2 regions of the Microbacterium luticellae genome follow, and region 1 is predicted to be linked to the other one. Evidence: riboswitches for the same ligand, from Rfam matches in the RefSeq annotation. Region 1 holds a riboswitch; the other holds the start of a gene.
What was found. A riboswitch is a leader RNA that binds a small molecule or an ion and turns the genes downstream of it on or off. The one in region 1 is predicted to bind thiamine pyrophosphate.

Region 1 (3,400 bases):
GAAGGCATACCTGACTGCTGCGCTGCAGCATGCCGATGCGCTTGACGTGGGCTCGGGCCACGGCCCCGTGCACCATTTTCATGCACTGTGGGCCGCGGGGGCCTAACCCCACGTAGCTAACCCCACGCGCGAACGAATGCGTCGGCGGTGGCGCGGGCATCGTCGGCTGCGCAGATGGCTGATACGACGGCAACACCTGCCGCGCCGGCCCGGCGCAGGGGAGCGATGTCGCTGAGCTTCACGCCCCCGATAGCGACGCACGGCACGGTGTTCGTGCCAGCCAGCTGCGCGAAACCGTCTATGCCGAGTGCGGGCGGGTGGTCGGGTTTTGTTGAGGTGGGTCGAATAACGCCCACTCCCAGGTAGTCGACGGTTCCGGGTGGCCACTGCGCGACAGTGTTGAAGTGTTCGCGAGTGTTGGCGGTGAGGCCAATAATCGCATCGGGGCCGAGGAGGTCGCGCGCGCGAGGTGCCGAGTCGTCGCTTTGCCCCACGTGCAGGCCGTCGAGCGCGATGCCACGCTGGCGGGCGGCGACGGCAACATCGAGTCGGTCGTTGATGAGTAGCCGTGCCCGCCCGGCGATGACACCGGCCAATGCTTCTAGAGTGCGCAGCTGCGTCGCGGCATCCGAATTTTTATCGCGCAGCTGTACCGTGCTCACCCCTGCGTCGACGGCGCACCGCACGGTTTTGATGACTCCGCGCTCGCCGCAGAGCGCCTGGTCGGTGACCAGGTAGATGCCGTATGTCATGACGACAGCGCTGTTTCGGCAGCCGAGAAGCGTGTGCGGGCGTCGGCGTCGATATCGTCGGCGGTGATGGCGCTCAGCTGGTCGAGCAGGTGCACGGCAAAGCTGCCCGGATGCCTGGCAGCCTGCGCCGCACGCTCGGCTGCAACACCGTACACAATATGTGCGGCCGTGACGGCGGTGAGGGGTGATTCTTCGCCGCGTGCGGCGAGAAAAGCGGCCACGAGTGCGCCGAGCGCACACCCGCCGCCGGTGACTTTGGTGAGCAGGGCGCTGCCGTTGGCGACGCGGATGATGCGTTGTCCGTCGGTGATGGCGTCTTCGGCGCCCGAGACAGCCACGATGGTCTTGTGCGTGCGTGCCAGTGTGACGGCGGCGTGCAGTGCGCTGTCGGTGGTGTCGGTAGAGTCAACGCCTTTGCCGCCACTGCCAACGCCTGCCAGCGCCATGATTTCTGAGGGGTTACCGCGAACAGCTGCCGGATGCTGCGCGACAACTTCGTGCGCCAGATCGGTGCGTACCGGTAGCGCTCCGATCGCAACAGGGTCGAGCACCCAGGGTGTTCCGGCGTCGCCTGCGGCGGCGATGGCTTCGCGCTGTGCTTCTCGTGGTTCGTGTTGTGGGGTGCCGAGGTTGATGAGCAGTGCGCCAGCGACGCGGGTAAAAGGCCCTGCTTCGCCGATGACGTCGACCATGGCGGGGGCAGCGCCGAGGGCGAGCAGTGCGTTGGCGGTGAAGTTGGTGACGACGTTATTGGTGATGCAGTGCACGAGTGGTTCTGTGTCGCGCAGTGCGTTGAGTAGGGTGGCCGAGCGGTGGGCGATGGGTATGGCGGTGGCAGACAAAGTGGTTTCCCTTCCGGCGAAGAAGAAACGAGCCGTTATCGCCGAAGCGTGGGCTGCAGACATTCCCTTCGCCAGTACGAACTGGATCAGGTTCTACGGGTGTGTTCTCAGCCGCCGCGGCGGCACCCCGTGTCACTGCGACCACCATACCGGGTGTGTGAAGTAGGTGTTCACGACCGAGATGTGTGACCGTCACAAAAGTGTGATTAGATGAACTAGTCTTTTCTTGACTAGTTTGAAGTAAACTCAGTTCTTGACTACCCCAGAGGTCACTCATGAAAGGCGGACGACGGTGTCCTTAGCAGCAAAGAAGCGAAGCGGTTTCGCGATGATCGGTGCGCTCGCAGGTATGGCTCTGCTTGCCGGATGCAGCGGCGCGGGCAACGCCCCCGCAGCAAACACCGAGAACTCGATCATCAGCCAAGAAGCCTGCGATCGAAACTCGGCCGAAAAAATCACCTATATCTCAGGCTACGGCTACTCGGCCAGTGCCGGGCAGCTCGACGTTTTTATGGCCAAAGAGCTTGGCTATTTTGACGAGCTGTGCTTGAACGTTGAAATCAACGCGGCTGGCGGTAACGGTCAGCAGCTGGTTTCTTCGGGTAAGGCGCATTTTACTGAGCTTGGCTCGGCAGAAGACGTGCTGATGGCCGCCGCCAACAGCCAAAACCTCACAGCGATCGCCACCTTCGGCACCACCTCGCCGTTCTGCCTGTTCGCCAACAAAGACATTAAAGACTTAAAAGACCTCGAGGGTAAGCAGCTCGGCTACTTCATTAACCTCACCCCCGTGGCCGTTGCCATGATCGACGCCGCAGGCGCCGACATTGACAAGATCAACCTGGTCAAGATGACCAACTACGACCCGACCGTTGTGCTGCGCAGCCAGCCCGACGCAATTGTTGGCTACGCCTCGAACCAGTGCGAGACTCTGCGCTCCATGGGCGAAGAGTTCACCGAGTTCACGCCCGCCGACTTCGATCTCGAAGGCACCTACAACGTGATGGAGGTCAACAAGGAGTTCTACGAGAAGAACCCCGAGGTCGTGGCCGACTTCATGCGTGCCGACCTTAAGGCTCTGCAGTACTGCCTCGACAACGAAGAAGACTGCATCGAGCGCATCGCGGCTCTGGCGAAAGAGGGCGGACAGGGAGATGCCTTCCCCATTGAGCAGCTCAGACGCACGTGGAAAGTGGAATCGCAGTGGGTGCGTGACAGCACGGCGGGCGCACCCGGTGTGCAAACAGTAGAGCAGTGGCAAGCGGCATCCGACATCGTGAAGGCCTACGGAAACGTAAAGAATATTCCGGATGTCACGGACATCATCGACGTTGACCTTGTGGCCAACCTGTACGACGCCAACGGCAACCTGATCTGGCCGGGAGAGGGAGACAGCAAATGACGGTGGGATTGAGCGCCGGGCACGGCGTTGAAGTAAAAAACCTCGTAAAGACTTTTGGTAAGCCCGGGCAAGAAATGCTCGCCCTGAGCGACGTCAACCTCACCGTGAATCCTGGCGAATTTGTGTCGGTGATCGGCCCGAGCGGATGCGGTAAATCAACGCTGCTCAAGGTTGTGGCAGGTCTCTACGAGGCCAACCGTGGCTCGGTGACGATCGGTAACGAGAGCGTGCGTGCAGCAGCAAAACGCAAGCGCATCGGCCTGGTGCCGCAGGCACCCGCGCTGTTGCCGTGGAAGACGGTGCGCGACAACGTCAAGCTTCCCGTGCGCATTAACCCCAAAGCCAATGAGGGCCGCACCCTGCGCGACCCCGACGCACTGCTGCGGTCATTTGGGCTGGGCGCC
Region 2 (3,400 bases), on a different contig from region 1:
CTGATTGCTGCGCGCGGAGCCTATTGGCGGCTGTATCAGTCACAGTTTGAAGAGGCTGCCACCGATATCGATGCCGAAGAGGCGATGACAGGGTCGCTGCCCGTGGTTACTGCCGACGAGGCAGCACCAGGGTCACCTGCGTAATCCCCTGCGCAACGGCCCTGCTTAGTTCACGCCTCTAGCCGGTGAGACCGAGGAGTTCGAGCGGGTGTGTGAGGCGCCACCACAGGCTGGGGTCGGGTACATCGTTTGTGAGCACCACATCGACCGTGGCCGTGTTGATGGGGCCGGTCACGCTCAGAGTGCCGACGCTGCTGCCACGCTGACGGTCGTTGCCGACAGTCAATTCGGTGTCGACCGTGGGCGTTGCGGCGTTCCACAGTACGACCTGTGCAGCGTCGCGCGTAACGATGTCGGCAGAGGATCCCCAGGGTGTTTCGATGCTGCCAACGGGTGTTTCGGCGGCAATCGTGGGCGCTTCAGCCTGCGCGTGTAGCTGGGCTTCTGCCTGCCGGTACAGGTCGCGGGTGACGTCGACTCGGGCGTCACTGTCTTCTTGACCAAGAACAGAAATGAAGATGCGCACGGTGGCATCGCCAATCGTGACTTCCTTGGCGGAGAGCAGGTTGTAGTGGTCGTCGTTGGTGCCGGTTTTTACGCCCAGCATCCCGGGGTCACTGAGCAGTCGGTTGGTGTTCTTGACCTCGCCGGCCCCCGGAATCTCGGTCTCTTGTGTCGCAACGATGGGGCCCAGCACGGGGTGTTCTACGGCGAGTTCTGCCAGTTGCAGTAGCGATCGCGGCGTTGCCGTATTGCCCCAGCCGATCCCCGAGGGGTTTTCCAGCTCGACGCCGCTAATGCCCTGTTCGGCCAGCCACTCCTCGCCGGCGACAACAAAGTCGTCGTCGCTGCCCCAAATTTCTTGCGAGAGCCTATCGGCATAGTTATTGGCAGAGCCGAGCATGATGCCTTCAATGAGCTGATATTCGCTCAGGCTGCCGTCGACGGGAACATCTAACGCCGACTGGTCACTCCACAGGTACTGCCAAAAGTCGTAGCTGTCTTCTTCGGTGAAAAAGAACTCGGGGCCGGTCTCGCCCTCTTCTAGCGGAAGCGCATCGAGGGCGGCGAGCACCGTGACGACCTTGGTGATGCTGGCCATGGGTGTGGGTTCTTCTGACGACGCGACAGCGTTGATGTTTTCTACCCCCACCGCTGCGCTGCCACGCTCGGGCCACGTAAACGAGGCCGCTGGAGCAGGGGCCGCGGTAACGCTGAGCGACGTCACTGTGGGGGCAACAGCATCGAGTGGCCATAGCGCCGCGGCAGCACCATAGGCTGCTGCCGAAACCACCGTGATGAGGGGCGGCAAAAAAACGCTCGGGCGTTTCCACTGTGACCGCTCAGGAAAGTCGGCGAGTAGGTCGGCAGACGCCCGATGTCCGGGGGGAAGAGGGCCTAAAGATGCTCCTGCGCCCGGTAACCCGGTGACTGTTGATTCGTCGACCCACGACAATGCCATACCGGATGCTACCGCGTTGGCCTGGGGCTCTGACAGCTCAGGCTTGTGCGCCACTTCTTCTACCGGATCAGCAGGTTCTTCACTACTGAGCACGCCGAAAGTGGCCGTGAGCACGCCGGGTTCGGGGGCGTCGCCCTGCGTTATGGGCGGCGTGGGGGCTGCGGCATCCGGAAACAGTGTGTCGTTGTGGAAGGGCGAGGTAAAAAGCGCAGGAGGTTGCTCAAATAACCCCTCGGGCGGTGGATCGTTGGGTGTCTGTGACGCAGCTGCTTCGCGGGCAGCGCGCGACTCCCGACGTGTCCTGTGCCGTGGGGGAGGAGCGGCAGCGGTGTCGTCGACGGTCATCGCTTTCTACGGTACCTAACTCCACCTGAGTGCGGGAGTCGAATAAATACATACCGGATGCCACCCGAGATAAAGCGGGCTATGCTGGCAGCACAACCACGGGAGTCCGGTATTTCGGGCTGAGAGGAAGCGACCCGCGCTTCGACCGTCGAACCTGATCTGGATCATGCCAGCGCAGGGAGGAGAGTATATGAGTACGTCTACGTCACCCATCCGTACCGTGCAGGAGCACGGTGATTCTGCGAAACAATCGCGCTCGCTGCGGTGGCGCGTTGTTGACATCGTTGTAGCCAGCGTTATCGCCGTGGCCTGCGCCGCCGTGTTTCTCGTGTGGAACGTGGGCTACGAGGTGCCCAGCGCGTTCTTGAAGCCGCTTGTGCCCGGATTGCAGGGTCTGTTGGCGGGGCCGTGGCTCTTTGCCGGTGTGCTGGGCGCGATCATTATTCGTAAACCGGGCGCAGCCCTGTATACCGAATTGGTAGCGGCCACTATCTCTGCCCTGGTGGGTAACTCGTGGGGTCCGCTCACCATCGCCTCAGGAATCGTGCAGGGGCTGGGTGCTGAGCTGATCTTCCTCGCGTTTCTCTATGGCGTGTGGCGTTTGCCGGTTGTTTTGCTTGCCGGGGCCGGAACAGGCCTGGCGTGCGGCATTAACGACCGCATTCTCTGGTATCCGGGCGCCGACACACTGTTTACTACCGTCTATATTTCGTCAACAACCATCTCGGGCATTGTGATCGCAGGTCTCGGGTCGTGGCTGATTGCGCGTGCTCTGGCAGCCACCGGCGCTCTCAACCGATTCGCTGCCGGCCGCGAAACAACCGCCCGGGTATGACCGCATCGGGTTCTCCCGCACGTCTGGAGGCCCACGGTTGGGGGTGGCGCTATGCCACTCGCCGGGCGTGGGCCCTGCGTGATGTGAGCGTTCGCATCGAACCGGGCGAGCGCGTGCTGCTGCTCGGTGCATCGGGATCGGGTAAGTCGACGCTTCTGCAGGGTTTCGGCGGTGTTCTCGGCGGCGCCGATGAGGGTGAGGAGCAGGGCGCTGTGCTGGTTGATGGCGCCGCGGCCAGCAGCATCCGGGGTCGTGTGGGGATGGTTTTGCAAGATCCCGATACCCAGACGATTCTGGCGCGCGTGGGTGATGACGTTGCCTTCGGCTGCGAAAACTTAGGTGTTGCGCGTGACGACATTTGGTCGCGCGTGCACGAGGCTTTGCACCGGGTGGGGCTGGATGTTGCTCTTGACCGGTCGACGTCAGCGCTATCGGGTGGACAAAAGCAGCGACTGGCTCTTGCCGGTGTGCTGGCGATGCAGCCCGGCGCTATTTTGCTCGACGAGCCGACCGCCAACCTCGACCCAGAGGGCGTTACGGAGGTGCGTGATGCTGTCGCGGCGGCGCTGGAGGCGACCGGCGCAACCCTCGTGGTAATTGAGCACCGCATCGAGGCGTGGCTGCCCGTGGTCGACCGCGTGATTGTGCTGGGCCGCGACGGCGACAGCACCGTGGTAATTGCCGATGGCAGTCCACGT

Region 2: it holds a riboswitch for thiamine pyrophosphate, as region 1 does, so the genes downstream of both, ACQUSW_RS06825 (ECF transporter S component) here and thiM (hydroxyethylthiazole kinase) in region 1, are expected to answer to the same signal.

The regions. Positions count from the first base shown of each region.
Region 1 is NZ_JBNTKE010000006.1:103,861-107,260, reverse strand. Features, by position in the region: gene thiD (bifunctional hydroxymethylpyrimidine kinase/phosphomethylpyrimidine kinase) at 1-106, shown strand, start outside; gene thiE (thiamine phosphate synthase) at 117-752, opposite strand; gene thiM (hydroxyethylthiazole kinase) at 749-1,594, opposite strand; TPP riboswitch at 1,640-1,734, opposite strand; gene ACQUSW_RS12980 (ABC transporter substrate-binding protein) at 1,848-2,996, shown strand; gene ACQUSW_RS12975 (ABC transporter ATP-binding protein) at 2,993-3,400, shown strand, end outside.
Region 2 is NZ_JBNTKE010000002.1:235,845-239,244, reverse strand. Features, by position in the region: gene ACQUSW_RS06835 (ABC transporter ATP-binding protein) at 1-144, shown strand, start outside; gene ACQUSW_RS06830 (D-alanyl-D-alanine carboxypeptidase family protein) at 179-1,867, opposite strand; TPP riboswitch at 1,956-2,065, shown strand; gene ACQUSW_RS06825 (ECF transporter S component) at 2,058-2,702, shown strand; gene ACQUSW_RS06820 (ABC transporter ATP-binding protein) at 2,699-3,400, shown strand, end outside.